3 regions of the Rhizobium sp. GCM10022189 genome follow, and region 2 is predicted to be linked to each of the others. Evidence: predicted binding sites of a transcription regulator. Region 2 holds the regulator's gene; each other region holds the start of a gene.
The links. Region 2 encodes LexA, which represses DNA repair genes until DNA is damaged. Its sites were predicted from a motif close to TGTTCNNNNTGTGTTCNG; they were not measured.
Positions count from the first base shown of each region.

Region 1: a site for LexA is predicted at 4,766-4,783, ahead of ACFPWW_RS26025 (fibrinogen-binding protein). Genes of this name have one in related genera too.
Region 3: a site for LexA is predicted at 4,899-4,916, ahead of parE (DNA topoisomerase IV subunit B). Genes of this name have one in related genera too.

Region 1 covers NZ_JBHSOR010000051.1:42,197-49,708, reverse strand. Annotated here, with positions in the region: gene ACFPWW_RS26035 (type I secretion system permease/ATPase) at 1-1,313, opposite strand, end outside; gene ACFPWW_RS26030 (hypothetical protein) at 1,339-3,396, opposite strand; gene ACFPWW_RS26025 (fibrinogen-binding protein) at 3,534-4,535, opposite strand; gene ACFPWW_RS26020 (helix-turn-helix transcriptional regulator) at 5,394-6,176, shown strand; gene ACFPWW_RS26015 (hypothetical protein) at 6,181-6,501, opposite strand; gene ACFPWW_RS26010 (UDP-glucuronic acid decarboxylase family protein) at 6,876-7,512, shown strand, end outside.
Region 2 covers NZ_JBHSOR010000002.1:323,577-331,088, forward strand. Annotated here, with positions in the region: gene pdhA (pyruvate dehydrogenase (acetyl-transferring) E1 component subunit alpha) at 1-1,039, opposite strand, end outside; gene ACFPWW_RS01770 (FtsB family cell division protein) at 1,186-1,506, opposite strand; gene eno (phosphopyruvate hydratase) at 1,652-2,926, opposite strand; gene kdsA (3-deoxy-8-phosphooctulonate synthase) at 3,068-3,913, opposite strand; gene ACFPWW_RS01785 (VOC family protein) at 3,910-4,797, opposite strand; gene lexA (transcriptional repressor LexA) at 4,995-5,720, shown strand; gene ACFPWW_RS01795 (ComEC/Rec2 family competence protein) at 5,701-7,512, opposite strand, start outside.
Region 3 covers NZ_JBHSOR010000002.1:172,657-180,168, forward strand. Annotated here, with positions in the region: gene ACFPWW_RS01090 (GNAT family N-acetyltransferase) at 1-240, shown strand, start outside; gene ACFPWW_RS01095 (AI-2E family transporter) at 241-1,431, opposite strand; gene ACFPWW_RS01100 (esterase-like activity of phytase family protein) at 1,548-2,684, opposite strand; gene parE (DNA topoisomerase IV subunit B) at 2,827-4,893, opposite strand; gene ACFPWW_RS01110 (alpha/beta hydrolase) at 5,098-5,982, shown strand; gene tpiA (triose-phosphate isomerase) at 6,110-6,880, shown strand; gene secG (preprotein translocase subunit SecG) at 6,989-7,512, shown strand, end outside.

The DNA of each region.
Region 1 (7,512 bases), on a different contig from region 2:
ATGCGGCAGGCTTTGGAAACGCCCGTAAAGATGATGTTCCGGTCCTGTGCCTGCACATGCGATTTCAGCGAGCCGGCGGTTTCCCGGCCCCACATTTTCACCGCCTCGGGAATCATCGCGAGCGCGTTGATGATCTGCGAATTGCGCGACATGGAATCGAGATGGAAGTTCGCGCGGCTGAGATAGCTGTTGGATTCGGCGAATTGTTTGGCCGTGAATTTCTGGTTCAGGAAAGCGATTACGAACAGCACCGCACAGCAGACCATGATGATGATGCCGAGATGCGGATGCACCAGGTAGACCACGATCACGAAAAGCGGCATCAGCGGCGCGTCGAGGAAGGCGATCAGCGTGCCTGACGTCAGGAAGCTTCGCAGAAGCTGAAGGTCCTGCAGGATCTGGTAGTCCTTGCCGTTCCCGTGCAGCGAGGCGCGCGCCGCCGCGCTCAGGATCGGGGCGCCCAGCTGGACCTCCAGTTCCACGGCGGTTCGCATCAGGATGAAGCGTCGGACGGAATCCAGGAAGGCCTGTATCAGGACAGCCCCCACCACCACGATCGAAAGCATCACCAGCGTGTCGATGGAGCGGCTGGTCAGGACGCGGTCGGAAATCTGGAAGAGGTAGAGCGGGATGGCCAGCAGCAGCACGTTGATCGCGATCGTAAAGACCATCACGATGGCGAGGTTGCGCCTGATGACGGCAATGCCGCGCGCAAGGCTCAAGGCGAAATTCACCGGCTCGCTGCGCTTGTGGAAGCCGCTGGCTCCGCCGCCGCCCCCGCCCCCGCCTCCGCCGAAGTCCGGCTCCTTGCCGCCCCCGCCTCCGCCGCCAGCGCGCAGGCGGCGCTCGTTCTCCTTCACCGGACCGGTGTCGCCCTCGATCGTCCTGGCGAAGGGAATGTCCGGTTTGGCCTTGAGCTCGTCGGCCTCATCGGGCGCCCGCCGTGCCTGAAGGTCTGGTGCCGCCCGCAATTCCTCGGTGGACTGCGGCCGTATTTCCGGCTCTGCGGCACTGACCGCAGGCATGTCGTGGCCGGAAAGCGGCCTGTCGGATCGCATGGTCGGTGTCACGGCTTGCACTTCATCCATTTTTTCCTCAGCGACAGCCTCGACAGCCTCGACAGCCTCGATTTCAGGCGGGCAGGAAGGTGCCGCGCGCGTCAACTGGCGAAGATGATCCACGGCGTCGTCGATGGCCGAAACGCAGGCCTGCGTCAGGACCTCCTGCGAATTCGCCGCTCCCGGCGATGGCTTCTCGCCACCCAGGTCGAGCGCGCTGCCATTGGCAAAAATCTGTTTCGAGATCTGATTCATCGCGGTCTCTCCCAAGATACGCAGGTCACGCGACCACGGCTTGCATTACATCCGAGGGGTGGGCGGAGGACCATGACGGATCCTGCCCGCTATTGATGACGGCGTCGCCGTTATCAGCGCCTTGGGGACTGTCGTCATCGAGAAAGGCGATGACTTCATTGGCAAGCCTTTCGCCTGCCGTTTCGGGCTGGGTCGTGTCGTGCTCGATGATCCCGCCCTGAATGAGAATGGCGTCGGAATAGAGCTGACCGGCAACATAGGTTGTGTTGCCGAAGCTGTCATAATCGACGATTTCAGCGATGTTGGCGACGGTATTGCTGCCCGTATCGATCGTGACCACGGCATCCTGGGCATTTTCCAGAAGCTCGGCCGCGGCTTGGGTCACATCGTCGGAATCTCCGAGCACCGCGACCTGCTTGATGATCGTCATGTCGAAGAGGTTGCCGGTGATATAGAGAACGTTGAGGCCGAGATAGCCCTGGAAATTGACATCGGTGGACAAGCCCTGCGGCATTGTCGGATCGCGATCCTGGATGCCCTCTTCTGCCTGGTGCATGTAGTCGGGCATCGTCTCGAAGCGGTCGTTGGCCCCGACATTGTGGATCGCCGCGAAATTCCAGATGAGATTGTCGCCGGACTGGACGGTGGCATCCCCCTCCGCGCCGTCTTCGGCGCGCGCCCAGTCGTTGTCGTAGAGAAGTGAAATCTGCGTGATGCTGTTGATGTCGTAGACGCTGCCGCCGACGATGATGAGGTCGTATTGCAGGCCCATTTCGAAGAACGACGAGAAATTCAGCGTTGTATTGCCGCCGGTCAGAACGGTGGCTTGCGACCCGCTCGTCGTAACGGTCATGGTGTCGTTGTCGCTGACGAAATGATACTGCTCGATCCAGTTTACGAAGGTTACGTCGCCCTCGATGACGCTGACACGCCAGGCCATCGGAAAGATGGGATCGCCCTGCGCATCGACCATTGTCTGCGGCTGGGGCGCTTCGTACGCATCGCGTTCGAAGCTGGCGATATTGTAGGCAGCGGTTGCGGCGCCCGCGTTCGAATCGGCGGAGGACTGGAACACCGAGGCGATGTCGTCATTGTTGCTGTAGGCGTAGACCTGCGTGATGGCGTCGATCTGGTGATAATCGCCCATGACAGCCGTTACGGAAGAGATCACCGCAGTGTTGACGACGGACGCTATGTTTGCGACGAGGTTTGCGCCGGCAGTGACCTCCAGGCTGCTCGAAGCCGGGTCGTGCTGCTCGACGGATGTCTGGCTTTCGTCCGGGTCTTCGGGCGGTTGGGCAAGACCGCGGTCCGGCAAGAGATCGTCCAGCACCGGAACCTCGGAAACGAGCTTGCCGTTCATGTAGGTTCCGGTGATCTCGTCGCCCGCCAGCACGAAATCGTGCACCTGGTCATTTGGATTGTCCGCCGGCGGCTCACCCGTGCCGAGCGATGTCTGGCCGGAAGCCTCCTTATCCTGGATATAGGCTTCCATGTCCGCGGCGATCTGCTTGATCCCCTCGTGGGTGTCGGTTCTGTGCAGATCGGAAAAGGGAGAGAATATCTCGACCTTCGAACTGAATTCGGCCAGTTTTTCCGTGACGAAGCTCGTATCGCGCGGGGCATGATGCCCGTCGGTCATGTCGAGATAGTCGTCGTCGTAGAGAACGTTGACCTGCGTGGTGTATCCGATCACCGATCCGGGACCATCGAAAACCTGCAGTTCTTCTTCGTCCTCGATGTTGATGTCCTGCGGACTGCCGAAACGTGGCAGCGGTACGTCGCGGTGGGCGATTTCGGACAGTTTGTCGAGGCTTTCCTCGAAGGAACTGCCGAACCGGCGCGGACCGCCATAGACGATGTCGTAACTTACGCTGCGGTAGTTGACGTCGGGATCGTAGTCTTTGAGCGCGAGATCGGAAGCGAATGCCGGGCTTCTGGCGGTCAGGTCGTCGAGCGTCGGATTGTTTTCGGCAGGACCGGCTCCCTCGGTCAATTCTGTGCGCAGCCGCATCTCTTCGGTCATCGTTTCGAATATGCCGATGAAATGGGCGATGATTTCTGAGAATTTCTCGATTTGCATTGCCTTGGCCCTCCCTACCGAAGAAACGACCGGCCATGCGACGTCCTTCTGCGGGAGCCGCGCTGTTCGTCAATTCGTACGCAAGCATTCAAACTGCACCGGCCGAAGCCGGTGCAGTCCTTTCTTGGTCTTGGAGGTTATTGTCCGCTGGTATCTTCGCCGACGTCGGAGGCGTGCGAGTTGCCGCCGATGACGCTGGAGTCCACAGCGTTGCTGAGCATGTTCGCGCCCTGCACGAGTTCCAGATGGAAGCCCGAATTGGCGAGGATTGCAGAAGCATCTGCCGTCGAAGTGCCTGCGACGTCGTCGCCTGCCTTGAGATCCCAGCCCTTGCCGTCCATGTCGACGCCGTCAGCACCATGCGCGGTGCCTGCATTCGCGCTCAGCTGGTTCTGAGCGCCGGCGTTGTCCATCTTGACGTTCCAGGCCTCATCCTGGTCTGCGAGATGGTTTGCCTGCACGATGCTGAAGCCGGTATCGTTGCCTGCACCGTTCAGCGAATCGTTGAGAATGTTGTTGACGTCGAGCGTGAAGGAGAAGTCGTCGCCGATATTGAAGGTAAGGTCATGGCCGGCCACGCCGAGGTTCCCGAAGTCCTTGACATCCTCGATAACGGCGAAGTCCGTGTCCGTCTTGTTGAAGCTGTCGCTGGTGTTGTAGCTGTCCGTGGTCGTCTTGGTGTCGGTATCGGTGACGGTCTTGATGTCGGTATCGATATCGGTGTCGGTCTTGGTGGTCGTTTCCGTATCCGTGACCGTCTTGATGTCGACGTCGTCGTCGCTGTACGACTTGGCGTCATAGCTCCAGTCGTAATCCGACTTCGTGGTTGTGGTCGTGTCGTTGTCGTTGATCGTGGTCGTCTTGGTGTTCGTGTCGTCGTCCGACTTGTAGCTCCAGTCGTATTCGTTGTCGCGGTTGTCGCCGTTGTCGGTCTTCACGTCGAGATCGATATCGGCCTTGACGTCGACGTCCGTGCTGTTGTCGGTGTTGTTGCGATTGTCGCCGTTGGCGATGCCGCCGACATAGCCCGTGGAATCGTCATCGATATCGGTTGAATTGATGGCGCTGGAAAGGCCGTCGGCCAACGCGCCTACCTTCACGGTGTCGTCATCGGAACCGTGCTTGGGGTCATAAGACATTGCTGTTCCTCCAAAAAATTGGAGCAGCTTTCGAAGTCCCTCTCATCTCAAATGGGATCTTTGCTCGCGCTTGCTCCAATACGTTAACATCGGCAGATGGACGCGGTACCTCTTCATCTGCAGTTCATTGCGATTTGTTGTCCAAATTCTGTATTGGGACTGTGCTTAAGCAGTACAAAGGCGCACAGATCCGATCCCGGACTCGTTTTGAGCGCGAGCAAGGCAGTTCAACTTCTTTTTGAGTTCCCTCGAAAGAAGACCAAGTATCAAAAACACATGCCGATACTTGATTTTCACGTCGCCACTTTGGCAACCGTCATAGATTGGTGCAAAAATCCGGGTCCCGATAGATATCAATTCGGGCTAAGGCATCTGAAAGCCGGTTCAATACTGTAATTAAGCCCATGCCGGCTCGAAGGCCCGGCGGAAGCCGTTTACGAATTCGGGAGTGCCTCGCAAACCGGCAGCTCCGACTGTTTGCGATACCGCGAAGTTAAGCCCGGAAGGTTCTCCGTCTTATTTTGAAATATCGTCTGGCAATACCACTTCGATTTCGTATGTCCCGAACTAATACATGCTGCTTTATACCGAAATCTAGTTGAAATACCGCCCGCCAGGATGTTTCTGGTCGGAAATGCAACCATAAAGTGGCAAAAAATAAATAGAAGTTCCTGACAACTAACCCATTTGGGCCATTTCTTTCCTTTGAAATCCATATTACCATAATTAAGAAATGCCTAAAAGATAAGGCGGCCACATGCCTAGGGGCAATGTTCGTCGGCATGTAATACCCGTCATCGCGCCAATGGGAGTAGATGCTCCGAGTTTGAGTATAGTGTAGCGCTAGGGGAGGCGTATATGTTCATGGTTGGGTCGGAAGTAGGAGATTCGGATCAGGCAAGAAGACTGAGCCCGAACGGGGAAACAGTCCTGGTAATCGCCAAGGCGGATCTGTTCTCGGAGTGCATGGTTGAGGCACTCGCAAAGAAATTCCCGAATTTCGATGTCGTAAGCGTATCGAGCGCGCAGTCCATATCCGAGAAGGATATTCAGGATATGCGGCTTGTCCTTTTCTATCACGTCACCGGCGCCGAGTTGCATGATGCGCTGCAGGTCGTTCGCGAAAACCGTCCGGACGCATCGATCGGCCTCGTCGTCGAAGCCATCGACATGATGGAGCCCTATATCAGCCGCCTTGTCGAGGCGCGTGTCGTCGATGGCGTCCTGCCGCTCAACCTGCGCCTGGATGTCTTCATGGCGGCAATCGATTTGCTGATGAAGGGCGGCGAACATTTTCCATCCGCACTTTTAGGCCGTCTGTCCAATCGGGCGACGGCCCAGCTCGAGCCCTCGCTGTACCAGACCAAGTCCGTCGATGCAGCGCGCGCCAATGCCCTGAAGCTTCGCCGCAACAGCATGGCGGCCCTGACCACGCGCGAGGTGCAGATCCTCGACCTTATCTGTAAGGGCACGCAGAACAAGATTATCGCCGACAAGCTTCACCTGTCCGAAAACACGGTGAAGGTCCACGTCCGCAATATCTACAAGAAGATGAATGTGAGAAATCGCACGGAAGCGGCCTCGCGTTTCTTCAACGACACGTCGGACAACGGCGAACTCTCCGGCAGGTGGCCGCACTAGGCCATCAATCCGTCCGGGACGTGCGGGCAAAGCAGCGCGATTTCTGGCCGAACCCACTCGGCGAGCAAATGTACGGCGCGGAACCGGGATAGATCGCGGCGCTCACTTTCGCCGGCGCAGTCTTTGGTTCGGCGGCATCGGGGAAGTCCTTCGCGGCACGTGGCGCACTTGCCACAACGATGTTCTTCTCCGTGCTGCCTACGATCGCCGGATCGACGACCGCACATGACATCGGTCCGAAAGCCGAGAGAACGACCGTCGCCGCCAAAACCAGAGAGCTGAAACCGCATGGCGCTCTGCCATGCATGCGATCGTCAGCCGTCATCGAAGAACCCCCTATATCATCAGGGCAATTGCGACGCGCCCTCGCACAGCACTGGCCGGCCACGTCCCTAAACTGGCTTCATCGACTGAAGCAGGAGCGGTCGGACTGAGGCTTGGCACCATAGTCGTTGAGGGGGATTAATCAAGAGAATTCCAAAGTTTAATACTGTAGCTATTTAGAATTGCTCTAGCGTTTTCAAGTTGACCTGACCTGATATCCTCCTATCATTTTGACCATGGGTGCAACTATCCGAAGAATAGCCAGGGTGGTTATTTGATCGATACTACTTCACGTTGAAGTTATCGAGGCGGAAGAAGGGGGAGCCTAAAGTATAGAAGGGTCTAAAAGACCACACCACATGGGAAGGATTTGTAATGCGTAGCTTCATTCCCACCGAAGGACATTCAGGATCTGCGTCCGCATCGCCGCGACAGCGGTCAAAGACCGTGCTGGTCAACGGCGGCGCCGGTTTCCTGGGTTCGCATCTTTGCGAGCGACTTCTCGAGCGCGGCCACGAGGTCATCTGTCTCGACAATTTCTACACCGGTCGCCGCGTCAATATCGAGCATCTGCTGGCGAATACCCGTTTCAGGCTTTTGGAACATGACGTGCGCCAGCCCTATGATGTCGAGGCCTCCGTCATCTTCAATTTTGCGTCGCCGGCTTCACCGCCGGATTATCAGCGTGATCCTGTCGGCACCTTGCTGACCAATGTGCTCGGTGCCGTCAACACGCTCGATGCGGCGCGCCGCACCGGCGCAACGGTCGTCCAGTCCTCGACTTCGGAAGTCTATGGGGATCCGCACGAGAATCCGCAGCGAGAAACCTATTTCGGCAACGTCAACCCGATTGGTCCGCGCGGGTGCTACGACGAGGGCAAGCGATCGGCCGAAACCCTGTTCTTCGACTATCACCGCAAATATGGCGTCGATATCAAGGTCGGCCGGATCTTCAACACCTATGGCCCGCGTATGCGCCTTGATGACGGGCGGGTCGTATCCAACTTCATCG
Region 2 (7,512 bases):
GAATGTCGGTGTAGAGCTCGGATGCATCCGGCTCCGGATCGGCCTGGGCGAAATCGGCGCTGTCTGCGACAATATCGCGGACTTCCTTGTCGATCGCCTTGAGATCGTCTTCGGTCGCCCAGCCCTTTTCCATCACGCGCATGCGGACCTGCTCGATCGGGTCCTGCTCGGAGCGCATCTTCTGCACTTCTTCCTTGGTGCGGTACTTCGCCGGGTCGGACATGGAGTGGCCGCGATAGCGATAGGTCAGCATTTCCAGGATGATCGGCCCCTTGCCGGAACGGCAATGCTCAAGCGCCTCGTCGGCGGCCGCCTTGACGGCGCGCACGTCCATGCCGTCGACCTGCATGCCGGGAATGCCGAAGCCGGAGCCGCGCAGCGAATAGTTCGACTGGGCGGTGGCGCGGGCGGTCGAGGTGCCCATAGCGTAGCGGTTGTTTTCAACGATATAGACGATCGGCAGCTTCCAGAGAGCAGCCATGTTGAAGCTCTCGTAGACCTGGCCCTGGTTGGCAGCGCCATCGCCGAAATAGGCAACGGCAACCGAGTCATTGCCGCGATAGCGGTTGGCGAAGGCAAGACCGGTGCCGAGCGAAACCTGCGCACCGACGATGCCGTGACCGCCGTAGAAATGCTTCTCCTTGGAGAACATGTGCATGGAGCCGCCCTTGCCGCGCGAATAACCGCTGCGGCGGCCGGTCAGCTCGGCCATGACGCCGCGCGCTTCCATGCCCGTGGCCAGCATATGACCGTGGTCGCGATAGGCGGTGATGACCTGATCGCCTTCCTTTTGCGCCATCTGCATGCCGACGACGACAGCTTCCTGGCCGATGTAGAGGTGACAGAAACCACCGATGAAGCCCATGCCGTACAGCTGGCCCGCCTTCTCCTCGAAACGGCGGATGAGCAGCATTTCGCGATAGGCCTTCAGCTCCTCGTCGCGATCGAAATCGGCGATGGGGCCGCCGTTCGATGCCTTGGCTGTGGATTTCGCACTGGTTTTGCGGCTGGAAACGGTCGCGGTTTTGCGCAACGCCATTCAACCCTCCCTATGGGTTTATCGGTTCTCAGGTGGCGCGTACCATAGGGAAGAAAAATGACCACAGCAATGCCATAATTGCATGGCTCATATTCGCCAGTAAATTATTGATAAACAAGCGAAATTTTAGATTAACCTAAATTCAGTTAATTGCGGTAGTGGTTGAAAATCACAATCTCGTCCGCGCGCGACATGTTGAGCTGATACCGCGCTTTTTCGTCGAGCATGTCCTTGTCCAGCGAGCCGTCGCTGAGCAGCGCCACCTGCGCCTCCAGATGCTCGCGCTTGGCCTTCAGCACGGCCAGCTCCTTCTCGCGCGCGATCCGCTGGCGCTCGAACGCCTCCGTCGCACGCAGACCGTAATCACCATGGATACAATGATAGCCGAAATAGGAGAGGAAGGCGACCGTCATGGCCGGAATGACGAAGCGACCGGTCTTTCTCTTCTTATGATGCTTTGTCCACATACACGCATGCTCTGACGCATTACCAATCATTTCAATCTAGCGCGCAGAGATTAACCGTTCGTTGACTCTGCATGCCTCGCGAACGGAGCCAACAAAAAACCCGCGCCGGAGCGCGGGTTCCAAATGCCTGATTTATAAGATCGTATTAGCCGCGAATGATGGAGCGGCCGGCATACTGAGCCTGCGGGCCGAGGCCTTCTTCGATGCGGATCAGCTGGTTGTACTTGGCAAGGCGATCCGAGCGGGACAGCGAGCCGGTCTTGATCTGGCCGCAGTTGGTGGCAACCGCGAGATCGGCGATGGTGGAATCTTCGGTTTCGCCGGAGCGGTGCGACATGACGGCGGTGTAGGCAGCCTTGTGCGCGGTGTTGACGGCGTCGAGCGTTTCCGTCAGCGAGCCGATCTGGTTGACCTTGACGAGGATCGAGTTGGCAACACCCATGCGGATGCCGTCGCGCAGGCGGGCCGAGTTGGTGACGAACAGGTCGTCGCCGACGAGCTGGCACTTCTTGCCGGCGAGGTCCGTCAGCGTCTTCCAGCCTTCCCAATCGTCTTCAGCCATGCCGTCTTCGATGGAGATGATCGGATACTTGGCGACGAGTTCGGCAAGGTATTCGGCCATTGCGCCCGATTCCAGCGTGCGGCCTTCGCCTTCCAGCACATATTTGCCGTCCTTGAAGAATTCCGTCGAGGCGCAGTCGAGGCCGAGATAGATGTCCTCGCCCGGCTTGTAGCCGGCTTTCTCGACCGACTTCATGATGAAGTCGAGAGCTTCCGGAGCGCTTTTCAGGCCGGGTGCGAAACCGCCTTCGTCGCCGACATTGGTGTTGTGGCCCTGGGCAGCCAGTTCCTTCTTCAGCGTATGGAAGACTTCCGAACCCATGCGGACGGCTTCGCGGATCGAATCCGCGCCGACCGGCAGGATCATGAATTCCTGAAAATCGATCGGGTTGTCGGCATGGGCGCCGCCGTTGATGATGTTCATCATCGGAACCGGCAGCACGCTTGCGGAAGCGCCGCCGACGTAGCGATAGAGCGGCAGGCCGGCAGCCTGGGCGGCAGCCTTGGCAACGGCGAGCGAAACGCCGAGGATGGCATTGGCGCCGAGGCGCGACTTGTTCGGCGTGCCGTCGAGTTCGATCATGATCTGGTCGATCTGGATCTGGTTTTCGGCATCGATGCCGCCGATCGCGTCGAAGATTTCCGTATTGGCGGCTTCGACAGCCTTTTCGACACCCTTGCCGAGATAGCGCTTGCCGCCATCGCGCACTTCGACGGCTTCATGCGCGCCGGTCGAAGCACCCGAGGGAACAGCCGCGCGGCCCATGCTGCCGTCTTCGAGATAGACATCGACTTCGACGGTGGGATTGCCACGGCTATCGAGAATCTCGCGGGCGATGATATCGGTAATTGCAGTCATGGTTTTTTCCTGCTCGGTGGGTGGATAAATCGTTTGAAACCGTCTTAATCGAAGGTGCGCAAATTACAATGGCACTTTGCGACACCTTCGTCCTGCATGTCTGACCGTCGCTATAACACGATCATGTCAGGCTTTTGACTGTCAGCCCTTGGCGACCGCGTCCAAAGCGAGCAGCTTTTCCAGAAGCCGCGGCATATCCTTGAGATAGACCATGTTCGGGCCGTCGCAGGGCGCGTTGTCGGGATCCTGATGGGTCTCGATAAAGACGCCGGCAACGCCGACGGCAACGGCTGCGCGCGCCAGCGTCTCGACGAACTGCCGCTCGCCGCCCGAGGTTTCCCCCTGCCCGCCGGGCTGCTGGACCGAATGTGTGGCATCGAAGATGACAGGCGCGCCGGTTGCCGCCATGATCGGCAGCGAGCGCATGTCGGAAACCAGCGTGTTGTAGCCGAAGGAGGCGCCGCGCTCGCACAGAAGAACGTTCGGATTGCCGCTCTGGTTCAGCTTGCCGAGCACGTTCTTCATGTCCCAGGGGGCCAGGAACTGGCCTTTCTTGACGTTGATGACGCGGCCGGTCCTTGCCGCGGCCACCAGAAGATCCGTCTGGCGGGACAGGAAAGCCGGTATCTGAAGGACATCGACGACCTTGGCCACCTCGGCGCATTGTTCTTCCGTATGGATGTCCGTCAGAACCGGAATGCCGAGCTCTTTTTTCAGGTCGGCGAAGACCTCCAGCCCCTTCTCAAGGCCCACACCGCGCTTGCTCGACAGCGAGGAACGGTTCGCCTTGTCGAAGGACGTCTTGTAGACGAGCCCGATGCCGAGCTTGGCGCAGAGTTCCTTCAAGGTGCCGGCAACCATGAACGCGTGGTCGCGGCTTTCCAGTTCGCAAGCGCCGGCAATCAGCGACAGGCGTCCGGTATTGGAAAAAGTAACCTTGCCGGCGCCCTCGCCGACCGTCACCACGGAGTTCGTATTGGTGCTCATGATCTTTCCTCGAAGGCGAAGAGCGTGCCCTGCCCGGGCGCCGGCTTCACCAGAATTCGGTTGGCCTTGCGTGTGTATGTGACCCCGTTAGCAGCCAAATGCGCTTCTGTCACGGCCAGATCGCCGACGGCAAAGAGGATTGCCCGTCCACGCAGGCCGCGATCGGTATCGGGCGTCACCAGATCGTAATAGGCCTCCAGTCCTTCAGGTGTCATCAGGCTGATCTTCGCATTGGCGGTGGCAATCTGCAGCCCGAAGCCCGTGTCGTCAGCTGACACGACCCTTGCAACCGATCGGACGAAAACACCGAAGGCCTTCGGCTCCGGCGCAGCCAGGGCAATTTCGGCAATACCCGTGACACCATTGGCATGCGTCTCCAGTACGGCGCGATCGGCGGGCAACGGGTTCACGCGCTCGACGGCAAAGAGGAGGAAATCCGGCGCCCGGAGATCGGCGGCGAAGGCGAGCCGGAAGCCGGCAACACTTTCTGCGCCATCTGGCATTTTCACCGGACGCTCGAACTGCAGCAGGGAACCGGCGCTGATGCCGGCCTCGACGAATCGGGCATGTTCTCGCCTTGCATCGCCGGTGGCGAAGGCAATCGCGGAAAGGCCCTCGTCGCCGCAACGGAAGCGGAATGCCTGGTCACGGGCGGCAAAGACGTTGCCGCGACGCGCCGCCTGCTCGCTCTCTGCAACGCTCGCGACGCCCAAAGGCTCGAGATAGGTTTTGTCGGCAAAGAACACGCAGGCATTTTCCGTGCCGAAGGGATGGCGGGCATCGGGCGCGACCGTGAAACCCAGCTTGTCCAGCCTTTCGCGGGCAAGGTCGATATCCGTCACCGGCAAGACGAGATGATCGATCGGAAGCCTGTCTTTGCGCATCGGGTTCCCTCCAGCAATGACAAGGAGATGTGCTTCAGCAGGCCTTGCGAGGCAAGGGTGCGAAGGCGCAAGGGCCGCGAAAAATAAAATTCTCGACAGAATGAACAGAAGTTTTACGAAAATTTAGCCACTTGCGGAACACATATGGAACATATAGTGTCCGTTCTGGATTTGTTTCAAGACTGGGGTTACACGCCATGCTCACGCGCAAACAACAGGAACTCCTTCTTTTCATTCACGAAAGGATGAAGGAGTCAGGCGTTCCGCCGTCTTTCGACGAGATGAAGGACGCCCTGGATCTGGCCTCGAAATCCGGTATTCACCGGCTGATCACGGCACTCGAGGAACGCGGCTTCATTCGCCGGCTTCCGAACCGGGCGCGGGCGCTCGAAGTCATCAAACTGCCGGAAGCCTACAGCCCGAGCCTGCAACCCCGGCGCGGCTTTTCGCCGAGCGTCATCGAGGGCAGTCTCGGCAAGCCGCAGCCTGTGGCGCCTCCCGCCTCGGCCAAGCCGGCACCTGCCGCCGATAACGGCAATTCGGTCTCCGTTCCCGTCATGGGGCGCATCGCCGCCGGCGTGCCGATCTCGGCGATCCAGAACAATACGCATGACATCACGGTTCCGACCGATATGCTTGGCTCCGGCGAACATTATGCGCTGGAAGTTCGCGGCGATTCGATGATCGAAGCCGGCATTTTCGATGGCGACACGGTCATCATCCGCAATGGCAGCACGGCCAATCCCGGCGATATCGTCGTTGCACTCGTCGACGACGAGGAAGCGACGCTCAAGCGCTTCCGCCGCAAGGGCGCATCGATTGCGCTCGAGGCTGCAAACCCCGCCTACGAGACCCGCATTTTCCCGCCGGATCGCGTCAAGGTTCAGGGCAAGCTCGTCGGCCTCATTCGCCGCTATCACTGACCGGTGACAGGCCGGCGTCCGCGAATGCATTGCTTCGCCAGTCATAGGCGCGGTGACGCATCCAGGGGCGCTGCAACGTGTCGAATGTGGTGGTGGCCTCAACTCCGTTGGCAGTGAACCGAAGTTCGACGGAACCTGTCCTGCGCAACGTTTCGCCGGTCAAGAGCAGCGCGCCGGAGCGGCAGCGGTCGACGCGCAGCCGGACGGGGGTCACGACAATATCGGCCGTATCGCAGGCCGGCCCGAGATAGGCGGCATTGTCGATGACGGTCAGCCTCTTTCCGTTGGCGAGCGCGACGCTGCACCAGGCGCCCTTCAGGCAGGAGAAACGCGAGGGAGGGCCGGTGTCGGCCGCCTGTCTCATCGCCTCTCTGGCTTCATCCTGCTGATCCGGCGAAAGCTGCAACCGTTTGCCGTCAGGCGCGGCGGGCGCCTTGGCGGCTTGGAGCATTACCGGCTTGCGGTGCTCTTCGAGGGCAAGCGCCCGCTGCCATTGTTCGAAGATGAAGGCGGGCGGCTTCTCACGGTTTGAAGCCATCGCCTCTCCATCGACTATGGCAACAAGCCCGCCATCCTCTGAGATGGCGATATCGGGCGCCGCACCGGACGGGAGAACGGCCACAGCAAGCGTGGAGACCGCGACAATTGCCGTTCCCATGTGCCGCAGCCCCGTTCTGAGCAGCGTCAGCAGCAGAAAGCCGGAGACGGCTGTCGGGAAATACCAGCCGGGCAAGCGGCCGATATCTATATTGCCGCCCCACCCCGCGATCGCCTTGGCGATCGTGATCACCAGATCGAGCCCGAAGCCTGCCACCTGCCACAGCCAGCCGTCCAGGCCGAAGGGCATCAGCAGCATTGCCAGCATGCCCGCCGGCATGACGATGAAGGAAATGACCGGCATGGCCGCAAGATTTGCCGGCAGGCCATAGGCCGTCAGGCGGTGGAAATGCTCGATCGAAAACAGTGCCGTCGAGAAGCCGCCGATCAGCGACGTCAGGAAAACGCCGCCGAAGAAACTGCCAACCATGGAGATCGGCTTCATGATCGGCAGCCTGGCAAGAGCGTTCTCACGCATCGGCCGCCGCTTCCAGAGATCGTAGCCGGCGACAAGTGCGAGCGTGGCGGCAAAGGACATCTGGAAGCTTGGCCCCAGCACTTCCGATGGCGAGACAGCGAGGATCACGAGAGCGGACAGCGCCACGTTTCTAAGGCTGATCGATGGCCGGTCGAAGAAGACGGCGACCAGCATGATCGCCATCATGATGAAGGCGCGTTCGGCGGAGACGGCAAAACCCGAGATCAGATAGTAGGCGGTTACCGCAGCGAGCGCGCCGGCGGCCGCGATCTTCTTGGTCGGCCACGCCTGGGCAATACCGGGAAACAGGCTGAGGACGACACGCAGGCCGACGAAGAAGATGCCGGCGGAGAGCGCCATATTGAGGCCGGAGATTGCGATAATGTGGGCAAGGCCGGATTGCCGCAAGGCTTCCGTCGTTTCATCCGAGATCGCGCGTCTCTCGTCGGTGACAAGGGAGGCGGCAAAGGCCCCGGTGTCGCCGGGCAGGGCGGAGCGGATCCGATCGCCGATGCCGCTTCTCAGGCGATAGAGCCACTCCAGGACGGCCTCATCGAGCGAGCCTGCCTGCTCCGACTGTTCCGCCACCTTTTTCGGCGCCCCATAGAAGAAGCCGTTGGCGCCGATGCGGTCGAAATAGGCGCTGAAGGCGAAATCGTTGAGATGGGGGAGCGCCGGCCCCGCCGGAGGCGTCAGCCGCGCCCTGCCCTCGATGAT
Region 3 (7,512 bases), 150 kb from region 2:
GAGATCAAGCGCATGTTCGTCGATCCGCAGGCGCGGGGCCTGAAGGTCGCAAGCAGGCTGATGGACCGGCTGGAGGAAATCGGCAGGGAGAAGGGCCTTGAGGCAATCCGCCTGGAGACCGGCATCTACCAGCCCGAGGCAATCGGTCTCTACAGGAAATACGGATATGTCGAGATCGAGCCTTTCGGCTCCTACCAGCCGGATCCGCTGAGCCTCTTCATGGAAAAGCGGCTGGCCTGATCAGCCCTCGGCCGCGCGCTGCACAGGCGGCGCCTGCTCGTCGAGAATGACCTGCGGTCCCGGTCCCGCGTCGGCGGTGCGGACTTCGTGTATCCATTCGCGCCAGATCGCCACCAGCAGCGCCATCAGCACCGGGCCGATGAAAAGGCCGAGGAAGCCCATCGTCTTCACGCCGCCGACGAGGCCGAAGAAGGTCGGCAGGAAAGGCAGCTTGATCGGTCCGCCGACGAGCTTCGGGCGCAGCGTCTTGTCGACGATGAAAAGCTCGACCGTCCCCCAGACGAAGAGGCCGATACCGGCGACATGTGAGCCGCTGGCCAGCAGATAGACGGATACGAGCGTGAAGGAGAGCGGCGCGCCGCCGGGGATCAGCGCCATGACGCCGGTCAGCACGCCGAGGGTGACAGGCGAGGGCACCCCGGCGATCCAGTAGGCGGCGCCGAGTACGATGCCTTCGCCGATCGCAATCAGCGTCATGCCCATGACGGTGGAACTGATCGTGGCCGGCACGACGCGGGAAATGCGCTCCCAGCGGTTCGGCAGGATGCGCTCCCCGAGCATGTCGATCTGCTTGGAGAAGGAGAAGCCGTCGCGATAGACGAAGAAAAGCGCGATCAGCATGAAGAGCAGCGTCAGCAGCAGGTGGAAGGCGCCGCCGCCGGCGGCCAGGACCGCACGATAGATATTGCCGATATTGGCACCGCTGACAGCCTGGATGAGTTCACCCATGGCGCCCGGCGTGCCGATATATTTCGTCCAGGCCTCGTCGAGATAGGTGCCGACCACGGGCAGGGCGATGATCCATTGCGGTGTTTCCGCGCCGAAGCGGTTGGCGTGAATCGCCCAGGCGACCCAGGTGCGCACTTCGCCCGACGTATAGGCAACCGCAAGACCGATCGGAATGATGAGGAAGGTGAGGATGAGGACGATCGCGATGGTCGCGGCAACGGTCGTATTGCCGCCCACACGCGCGAGCAGCTTGCGATAAAGCGGCCAGCTTGCAAAGCCGATGACGAGTGCTGCAAGCACCGGCACGACGAAACCGTAGAAGAAATAAACGCCGGCTGCGGCAACGAGCACGAGCAGCCAGCGGGCAGCCGAGATCGAAGGTATCAGCGGCGTCCGCGTCGTCGCCGACGGCCCCAGCCATCGCGGTTCGGTATTGGTTTTCTGACGATCAAACACACCCACGCGCGCCTCTTCTTCTTGTTGTCCTAGTTTATGGGCTATGAACCGGGCGGTTTCAAGGTCCGCCCGGCTAAAGCGTATACAAAGCGTGGTTGTTCAGGCGCTCTTTCGCCGCGATATTATTGCGGACGGCGATTGATCTTGAAGGCGTAGAACTGCGTCTTCTGGCCGGTCGAGAAATTATTGTCCGAGCCGAGGATCAGAACGTCCGTGCCGTCCTTCGCCTTGCCGAACGCCATGGCCTCGATATTGTCGGGCGTCAGGCCGATGGCACGCAGATCCAGCACCTGGCTCTTGCGGGCGGGAACGACGCGCTGCTCGTTCCTGGCAAGCGATGCGATGCCGGAAACGTCGGTCGCGCCGTCGAGATCCATCATGAAGAGCTTGACGTTGTTGCCGAAGCCCTGCGCATAGCTGCGTTCGACGGCGAGCAGGCGGTGATCGTCAAGGGCGATCATTTCCGACATGCCGTTGTCGTTGCCGCCGTCGGGTTTGGTCGCCGCCTGCGGGATCGGCGAAACCGGGTAGACATATTGAGCCTTCGGCTCGCCGGTTGCGCCGTCGTAGCGGATGATGCGCGAGAGGCTGCCGGTCGTCAGGTTCGGGTTCGGGCCGTCCTGATAGAGGGCGGCCTCGACGCCGACGAAAACGTCACCGGACGGAGACACGGCCAGATCCTCGAAAGCGAGGTTGTCACGAATGCCGCCGGACTTGTCGGCGGTCGGCGCAAAACCGTCCGGCAGCTTGAACTCGCGCACGAAAGCACCGTCGGGAGAGGTGACGCGAACGAAGGGGGCGATCAGCGCCTTGGCGTCGCCTTCGCTGCCCCAGTAGATGCCGTCCTTGTCGAAGCGGATGGATTCGGGATCGACGGTGCGGATGGCGAAGGGCTGGCCGTTCCTGTCCTGAAACGTGGTGTGCTTGACGATGGCGACGCCCTTGAGGCCGGCGGCGCTCACGTCGATATCGAGATCGTAGAAGCGGGCCGGCGCCTTTTCGGAACGGTCGTCGCTGATGGCGATATAATGGCCGGTGGCGGCATCGAAATCGAGGCCGGAAATGCCGCCGAACTCGACGCCGTTTTCCATATGGCCGGTCGGGATGACAAATTCACCGAGATAGGAGAGGGAGATGGCTGCCGCGCAATCGCCGAAGGGGCAGGCCGTCTCGACGGTCGCGCCAATATCGGTGGCGTAAACGGAGGCGGTGCTGGACAGGAGAACGAAAGCGGCAGTCGCGAGAAAACGCTTGGTCATGGCAAAATCCGGCAAAGGGTTGAAACAAAAGGGCCGGCGCTGCAGTGACCTCTTGCGAGGGCAGAGCGCCGGCCGTTCTATTGCGCCGGTATTTTGACGGACTCGTTACGGTTCTTCGTCAGTTCGATGAATTCGCTACGGCTTAAATATCAAGATCCTCGGCGAAGGCGGCGCGCTCCTGGATGAAGCGGAAGCGGGCCTCGGCCTTGGTTCCCATCAGATCGTCGACGGCGTTGCGCGTGCCCTCGAAATCCACGTCGTCGATCAGCACCCTGAGAAGCGTGCGCTTGGACGGGTCCATGGTGGTTTCCTTGAGCTGCGCGGGCAGCATTTCGCCGAGACCCTTGAAGCGGCTGATCTCGATCTTGGCCTTGCCCTTGAACTCCGTCTCCATCAGCTCGGCGCGATGCTCGTCGTCGCGGGCATAGGCGGACTTCGCCCCCTGCGTGATCTTGTAGAGCGGCGGCACGGCAAGGAAGAGGTGGCCGCCCCGGATCAACTCCGGCATCTCCTGATAGAAGAAGGTGATGAGCAGCGACGCGATATGCGCGCCGTCGACGTCGGCATCGGTCATGACGATGATGCGTTCGTAGCGAAGATCCTCTTCGCGGTATTTGGAGCGCGTGCCGCAGCCGAGCGCCTGGATGAGATCGGATATCTGCTGGTTGGCGGACAGTTTCTCGCGGCCGGCGCTGGCGACGTTGAGGATCTTGCCGCGCAGCGGCAGGATCGCCTGATTGGCGCGGTTGCGCGCCTGCTTGGCGGAGCCGCCTGCCGAGTCACCCTCGACCAGGAAGAGTTCCGCGCCTTCGGCGGTGTTCTGCGAGCAGTCGGCGAGCTTGCCGGGCAGGCGCAGCTTGCGCACCGCGGTCTTGCGGTTGACTTCCTTTTCCTTGCGGCGACGCAGGCGCTCCTCGGCGCGCTCGATCACCCAGTCGAGCAGCTTTTCGGCTTCGGCCGGATTGTCGGCGAGATAATGGTCGAAGGGGTCGCGCAGCGCGTTTTCGACAAGGCGCTGGGCTTCGACGGTTGCCAGGCGATCCTTGGTCTGGCCGACGAATTCCGGCTCACGGATGAAGACGGAGAGCATGCCGACGGCGGAGATCATCACGTCGTCGGTGGTGATCTGGGCGGCGCGCTTGTTCTGCGTCAGTTCGGCATAGCTCTTCAGGCCCTTGGTCAGCGCGATGCGCAGACCGGCCTCATGCGTGCCGCCTTCGGGCGTCGGGATGGTGTTGCAATAGGAATGGACCTGCGGATCGCCGCCATACCAGGTGATCGCCCATTCCAGCGCACCGTGGCCGGCGGCCTTTTCGCTCTTGCCGGCGAAGATTTCGCGGGTGACGGTGAATTCCTTGCCCATCGTCGCCTGCAGGTAATCCTTCAGGCCGCCGGGGAAATGGAAGACAGCCTTGTCGGGCACCTCGGACCCTTCGGGCAGGACGCCGGGATCGCAGCTCCAGCGGATTTCCACGCCGCCGAAGAGATAGGCCTTGGAGCGGGCCATGCGGAAAACGCGCGCCGCGTCGAACTTCGCATGATCGCCGAAGATCTGCGGGTCGGGATGGAAGCGAACCTTGGTGCCGCGGCGGTTGTGCACGTCACCCAGTTCCTCAAGCCCGCCCTGCGGCAGGCCGCGCGAGAAGCGCTGGCGATAAAGCTTGCGGTTTCGCGCCACCTCGACTTCGAGATGATCGGACAGCGCGTTGACGACGGAGACGCCGACACCGTGCAGACCGCCCGATGTCTCGTAGGCCTTGCCGTCGAACTTGCCGCCGGCGTGCAGCTTGGTCATGATGACTTCGAGCGTCGACTTGCCGGGAACCTGCGGATGGTTTTCGACCGGGATGCCGCGTCCGTTATCGGTGACGGTGAGGTAGCCCTCGATATCGAGATGCACGTCGATGAAATCGGCATGGCCGGCCACCGCCTCGTCCATCGAGTTGTCGATGACTTCGGCGAAAAGGTGGTGCAGCGCCTTTTCGTCCGTGCCGCCGATATACATGCCCGGACGCATGCGTACCGGTTCCAGCCCTTCCAGAACACGGATCGAGGACGCGCCGTAATCGTCGCCGTTCGACGCCGCCGGGGCAGGGCGGGCGGCTGCCGGAGCGGGCGCGGGCTTGGCAGCCGGCGCAGCGGGCTTTGCAGCCTCCTCCTGCTTTTGCGTCAGAGGCATTCCGGAAAAGAGGTCGTTGCTGTCTTCCATGGAACCGTTCAGATCTTATTCTCGTAAAGGGCCGCCGCTGGCCCGCGCTAGTCACAGTCCGTATCGCGTTTGCGAATCAGGGGAATTCTGACAGAAAGCGCCCCGATACGCGACGCGCCCCGGATTTGCGGAGCTTTTCAAGATGTGATTTGCGTTGCCGGGCGCCGAATGGCAAGTCGCGGCAGCTCTCTGGGAACCGTCTCAATGCCGATGTCCACAAGTCATTGCACCATAATCACTGCAATTGCGGCCTTTTTCCTGTCCGCAGCCGCGACGACCGCCGCGGCCGATGCCTTGCCGCCCTACAAGGACGAGCTGTTTTCGAAACAGACCGTGCTGCAGACGGGCGATGGCGGCGCTTTCGAAGCGATCGATTACGACGAGATGCGCGACATCAACGGACGCGACCAGATCCCGGAAAAACGCGCCCAGCAGAAATATGTCTCGCTTGGCGTCAGGAAGATGCAGGCCGACGAAACGCTGTCGCTCGACGGCATCAAGCTGGATGTCACCAGGGTGGGACCGGCCGAGAATGCTGCCTTCACGGTGATCTTCATCCACGGCCGCGACGGCGACCGGCGGCTCGGCGCCAACGACTATTCCTTCGGCGGCAATTTCAACCGGCTGAAGAACCTCACGGCCGGCAATGGCGGGGTCTATTATTCGCCGACGGTCAGGACCTTCGATGCCAGCGGGGTCGCTGCGATCGCCGGGCTGATCCGCTATGCGAGCGCACAGTCTCCCGGCCGTCCGGTCATCCTGAGCTGCGCCTCGATGGGCAGCCAGATCTGCTGGGGTCTTTCGCGTGATGCCGATAGCGTCAAGCGGCTGAAGGGCATGCTGATCATGAGCGGCGTTTCAGACCCCGACTTCGTGAAGAGCCCGTTCTACAAGGCGAAGCTGCCGCTCTGGTTTGCCCATGGCAGCCGCGACCCCGTTTATGCGGCCGCCGACCAGCAGGCGCTGTTCGAGAAACTCAACAAGGCGAAATACCCGACACATTTCACGCTCTTCCAGAACGGCAATCACGGCACGCCGATCCGCATGATCGACTGGCGAAAGGTGCTGAACTGGATTCTGGCGGCCTGAACGGACGGATTTCACGCCGCGCGGCGCTTTCAAACGATCATATTCCCCCGACGACGCGCGCGGCGCTTTCCTTTGTTGCAGGCTTTTGCTAAGGCCGCCCGAACAGGCGGATTTTGGGAGGAGCAGCATGACACCTGACGTACGCCCGCTCGTGGCGGGGAACTGGAAGATGAACGGCACGCGCGATTCATTGGACCAGATCAAGGCGATTGCCCAGGGCGTCATGGTCCCGCTGTCGGAAAAGGTCGAAGCCCTGATCTGCCCGCCGGCCACGCTGCTTTACGTGGCAACGGCGCTTGCGACCGACAGCCCGCTTGCGATCGGCGCGCAGGATTGCCACCAGGCGCAGAGCGGCGCCCATACCGGCGACATTTCGGCCGAGATGATTGCCGACTGCTACGGCACTTATGTGATCGTCGGCCATTCGGAACGGCGCATCGACCATGCCGAAACCGACCATATGGTGCGGGCCAAGGCGCAGGCCGCCCATCAGGCCGATCTCACCGCCATCGTCTGCATCGGCGAGACCGGCGACGAGCGCGACGCCTACCAGACGCTCGATATCCTGAAACGCCAGCTTTCCGGTTCGCTGCCGGATGAGGCGACGGCCGAAAATACCGTCATTGCCTACGAGCCGGTCTGGGCGATCGGCACCGGGCTGACGCCGACGGCAAAGGATGTGGAAATCGTCCATGCCTTCATCCGCGACGAACTCGTGCTGCGTTTCGGCGACGAGGGCAAGGGGATGCGCATTCTCTATGGCGGTTCGGTCAAGCCCGCAAATGCGCGTGAACTGCTTGCCGTCGACAATGTGGACGGCGCGCTCATCGGCGGGGCGAGCTTGAAAGCCAGCGACTTCCTCGCCATCTACGGCACATACGAAACGCTGCTTGCCTGAAGCGATTGCATATTCCTGGCCGAAGGGCTTGGAATAGCAGATGACCTCATGTAAAGAGCCGCCAGATTTTTACTTTATGTCCGTCCTCAGACGGGCAGGACTGGACCCATGCAGACAGTATTGATTGTCATCCATCTCATGATCGTGCTCGCGCTCGTCGGCGTCGTGCTCATCCAGCGCTCCGAAGGCGGCGGCCTCGGCATCGGCGGCGGATCGGGCTTCATGTCGGCCCGCGGCACGGCCAATGCGCTGACGCGCACGACGGCGATCCTGGCGACGCTGTTCTTCCTCACCTCGCTCGGCCTCGGCATCCTGACCCGTTACGAAAGCCGCCCGACCGATATTCTCGACCGCATTCCGGCAACGAGCGGGCAGGGCAACGGCATTCTCGATTCGCTTGGCGGCGGCAGCACGCCCGCTCCGGCCCAGCCGACCGACAATAGCGGCATTCCGAACAGCGGCGCCGCCGCGCCGGCGACGCCAGCGCCTGCAGCGCAGGCACCGGCCGCTCAGGCTCCCGCAACTCAGGCACCGGCTGCAAACGCTCCTGCGGCGACTGCTCCGGCCGCTCCGACGACAGCGGCTCCGGCCCAGCCGGAAGCTCCGGCCGCGACCGCGCCGGCGCAGCCTTC